Regions from separate parts of the Metabacillus sp. GQ13 genome, predicted to be linked through region 2. Evidence: riboswitches for the same ligand, from Rfam matches in the RefSeq annotation. Region 2 holds a riboswitch; the other holds the start of a gene.
The links. Region 2 has a riboswitch for cyclic di-AMP ahead of AC6CHR_RS18875 (NAD-binding protein). Riboswitches for the same ligand answer to the same signal wherever they lie in the genome.

Region 1 (2,205 bases), on a different contig from region 2:
ATTATTAGACATGGCACGAACTGCAGTAAATATTACTGGGGATGCAGCATGTGCAGTTATTGTTTCTGAAACGGAGAAAAAGCATACTGATTTGAAGTCACCCGTTGTCTAAATAGTCATTTTTGATATTTATAGAAAAGTTGTAATGAATAATACTGTTAAAAGTGTTAGCAAGTAAGCTGCTAACACTTTTTTTATAAGGATAATTTCTGTGGATATTGAGAAAGAGTGAGTATTTAAGTTGTTTATTCGCTTACTTGGCTAATATACAGTTAAAATGGAGTTTTAAAGTTAAATTTAATCCTTTACTGTCAAACTCCTGAGGAGTAATATACATTCATAAATTATAATTGCTAAAAGGACGACAACATCATTAGTAATAGCTTAACACGTTGTGATAATTGCTCTATTATTTAGACTCTTTTCTAAAAGTTTGTTGCTCTAGTACGAATAAAATTGGCTTTTGGATTTTTTGGTCTAAATTGAAGCTATATCCAAAGGGATATCAGAGTAATTTAGCAAAAAGAGCACGAAGATATCCTTAAAGCGTGTACATTAATACATTGTACGGAAAACAACAATCTTTGTGAAAACAGCCAGTATTTAATAGGGGAATTTTGAAAGCTAAAGGGGTTATAAAAAGTTTACAAAATAACAATAAAAAGGGAATAAACAATTCAAATCGCTGAATCCTATTAAAGGAGCGGAGGACCCATTATTGTGTCTTTCTTAATTAGGGGTGAATCAAATGGAAAGTTTCGTTTGTAGGGCTAAACTCTTGCCCGAATCCGACAGCTAACTTCGTAAGCGTTAGAGAGGAATTGAACATGTGATGTTATAAGGTCACAGGGGTTCATTATGCCTCTGTGACCTTTTTTGCTAGGCTCTATTCTATAAGTTTGTTGCTATTAAGCCAAAAAAATCGGTCATTGGATTTTTTTCTTATAATTTGAAGCTATTTTAAAGTAAATGGCTAAATAATATACGAAAAGAGTACGAAGACACACATAAATAGGTACAGAACAGAAGTGCTTGTTAAGAAAAACTACAATCTTTGCGAAATAGTCTTTGCATAAAAGAAACAATATGAAAGAGAAAGAAGGAATTCTTAGTGAATAAGAAGCAGTTCGCTGTATTTGGCTTAGGTCGTTTTGGTGGAAGTTTAGTAAAGGAATTTCATGCGCTTGGAATCGAGGTTCTAGCCATAGATAAAAGTCATGAGAAGATTCAACAATATAGCAATTACGCCACCCATGCTGTAAAAGCCAATGCAATGGATGAAAAAACGTTAAAGCAATTAGGTGTAAGAAATGTCGATCATGCCTTTGTTTCTTTTGGTGACGACATTGAAGCAAGTATCTTAACTTCTTTAATCCTAATCGAGTTAGGGGTACCTCAGGTCTGGGCAAAGGCTCAGAATGACTATCACCAAAGGGTATTAGAAAAGATTGGTGTAAACCGTGTTATTCATCCAGAACGGGATATGGCGAAGAGAATTGCCCATCACATTATTTCTGAAAAAATGATTGATTATATCGAACTTTCACGTGAATATAGTATGGTTGAGGTTGTCGCAACAAAGAAATTACTTGATAAAAGTCTTTCCGATCTAAATATTCGAACTAGATTTGGTTGTAATGTTGTTGGTATACAACGCGGTGAAGAAATTAGTGTGTCACCAGGTGATAATGAGATTATTTCATTAGGTGATGTATTGATAATTATTGGTAAGAATAAGGACATTATCAACTTTGAAGAAGATGGAATGTAATGAATGGTCGAAGGTTATTATACTTAATCGATCACAATTAATAGTAGAGGTTGCTTCAATAACACGACAGTAACGGGCCTGGTTAATGATAATGATCCAGGCTATGCTCTAGTAAAAAACGATTTTTATGCTACTCTTATCGATAGGTTCTATTTTAAAAGTTTATAAACACCAACCATCTTTAGCTTGCAATACTATTTAAAGACGACTTGGGAAAACGACCAAAAGAAAACGAGGAGCTTAGATGTGCTAGTCATCACTCTTCAGATTTGTGACAAATACAATGAGCATAATAAACCTAATGAAGCAAATAGACCAACAATGGCCCCACCTTCCTCAAATGCTTCTGGCATCATTGTTGAAGCTACCATGGCTATAATACCTCCTGCAGCAAATGCTGAAATAAAAGAGAGAATAAATGGTGAAGCATTTTG
Region 2 (2,205 bases):
TATCTCATATGTCAGCAGTTACTTCTCTATTAGGCATAACCATTTCTGATAACTTCAAAAGATGATCATAAATATCGGAAAAATACTCCCTCCTCACCCTTATACCACTTAAATGATGAGAATTCAACATACGATATAATAAATCACGCATAGGATTAACTGTATGCCTTAGATTCAGTAACATATATCTTGTTCGAATAATTCGGTCATTAAAAAGCTCATTGATTTGTTCAGTGTGTTATCTTCAATTTTGTCTAATTCGTCCTCAATTTTATAAATTAGTGGGAAATAGTTATCTACAACCTTATCCAAAATTGATAAAACACATAAAAGGTATCCCATTTCTCAATATTTTTATGACACAATAATCTATCCCAAATTTGTTTGACTTCGTTTGTTGGCATAAGATGAAAAGTCACAATGAAATTTTCTCCTACAAAAAAATCTAACTCTTCTTTTGAAATTTCCTTTTCTTCTTCTCGTACAATATGTGTAACATAAAAAGTATGATCATCGTAATAATCCAATTTTGGTCGCTGAAGTCTCTGTACACAATCTTCAATAGCAAGTGGATGAAATTGAAAAGTATCAGCTAAATGTTTTACTTCTTCATCAGTAGGTTCATTAAAATCCACCTAAATCCATTTATATTTAGAGAAATTTAATCTAGTTATAGAAACATCTGTTTCCAAATGATTTTCCTTAGTAATTCCACTGGCATTTATCATTTTATTAACATCCTTTAATAGTTACTTCATTAAAATATTATATCCAATCTTTTATAGCTAATCTGTCCTTTTTGTTGAATAGGATCCAAGTATCAGATGTATACTCTAAACAAAACTAGTTTACATAATTGAACTTTAGGACGATTGCTAAAATTACAATCGCAATACTGTACAAACTAGGCGACATCTTTTTTATTTTAAACACTCCTACCCTCTCCCACATGCTAGCAAAAGGAAAAGCGTGATGTCCTTTTTCATTCAAATCAATTTCAGTTATTACAGGAATGCTGCCCAATTACTTTAGATCACTTGAGGTTAGATTTATTTTCATCTTTACAACATTAAATGAACGGAGTATTATATCAATCATAAATGAATAAATCATCTTGATCGCTGAATCCGTATGGAACGGGGGAACCAATTTGTAGTTTCTATTTTGCTACTTGGGGTGAATCCTTTATTTGAAGGTAGGGTTACTTCTTGACCCGAATCCGACAGCTAACTCCGTAAGCGTTAAGGAGAGGATGGTGAAACTTGTGATCAAAAAATAATGACCACGGGGTAATCCTCTGTGGTCTTTTTTCGTTGGAAATTTCTGTTTTTTAAAAAACAAATACTAATAGAAATATAGTTTAAGGAAGGTTTAGTATGAAAAAACCGTTAAAGTTATTTGCTGAATTTGGATTAGGTCGTTCCGGAGGAACAATCGTAAAAGAGTTCCATGTAATAGGGGGTAAAGTAGTTGCTGTTGATAAAGATGAAGCAAAGGTCAATGGATATATGGACTATATAACACATGCTGTTAGTGCAAATGCAATAGTTGAAACCATTCTAAATCAGCTTGGAATTCGCAATGTCACCTTTGGAGATGACAATAAGGACATTGCACGTTTTGAAGAAAAAGGGGTTTAGTATGAATTTAAAATATATTAGATTAAATCCCTCTCAACTACTTGTACTTGTGTTTTTATTTTTTATCATCTTAGGAACGTTTCTGTTGAAGCTGCCTATTTCGACAACTAATTCTGTCAGTTGGACTGATGCCCTTTTTACAGCAACATCTGCTATGACCGTAACTGGTCTAGCTGTAGTGGATACGGGTACTGCCTATACTACTATCGGACAATTGGTGATTCTCATGCTAATACAAGTTGGTGGCTTGGGAATTATGTCTTTTGCGATTCTTATTTTTATGATGTTGGGGAAGAAAATCGGCTTTAAAGAGAGATTGATCATACAACACTCTCTAAATCAAACTTCTCTAGGCGGTGTAATAAAATTAGTTAAAAACTTATTTATATACTCCTTTACTATTGAGATCATTGCTATGGTGATTTTGGCTATTAGGTGGGTTCCCGAGTATGGATGGGGAGAAGGAATGTATTATAGCCTTTTCCACTCTATATCAGCTTTTAATAATGCAGGATTCTCTATATGGCCAGACAGTTTGATGGGATATGTAGGTGATCCATTAGTA

Region 1: another riboswitch for cyclic di-AMP. It lies ahead of AC6CHR_RS17480 (potassium channel family protein); the one in region 2 lies ahead of AC6CHR_RS18875 (NAD-binding protein).

The regions. Positions count from the first base shown of each region.
Region 1 covers NZ_JCAXET010000014.1:52,366-54,570, reverse strand. The annotation lists gene AC6CHR_RS17485 (dicarboxylate/amino acid:cation symporter) at 1-112, shown strand, start outside; cyclic di-AMP (ydaO/yuaA leader) riboswitch at 674-825, shown strand; gene AC6CHR_RS17480 (potassium channel family protein) at 1,112-1,771, shown strand; gene AC6CHR_RS17475 (ZIP family metal transporter) at 2,035-2,205, opposite strand, start outside.
Region 2 covers NZ_JCAXET010000016.1:75,574-77,778, reverse strand. The annotation lists partial or broken gene corA (magnesium/cobalt transporter CorA) at 1-728, opposite strand, end outside; cyclic di-AMP (ydaO/yuaA leader) riboswitch at 1,110-1,256, shown strand; gene AC6CHR_RS18875 (NAD-binding protein) at 1,377-1,640, shown strand; gene AC6CHR_RS18870 (TrkH family potassium uptake protein) at 1,642-2,205, shown strand, end outside.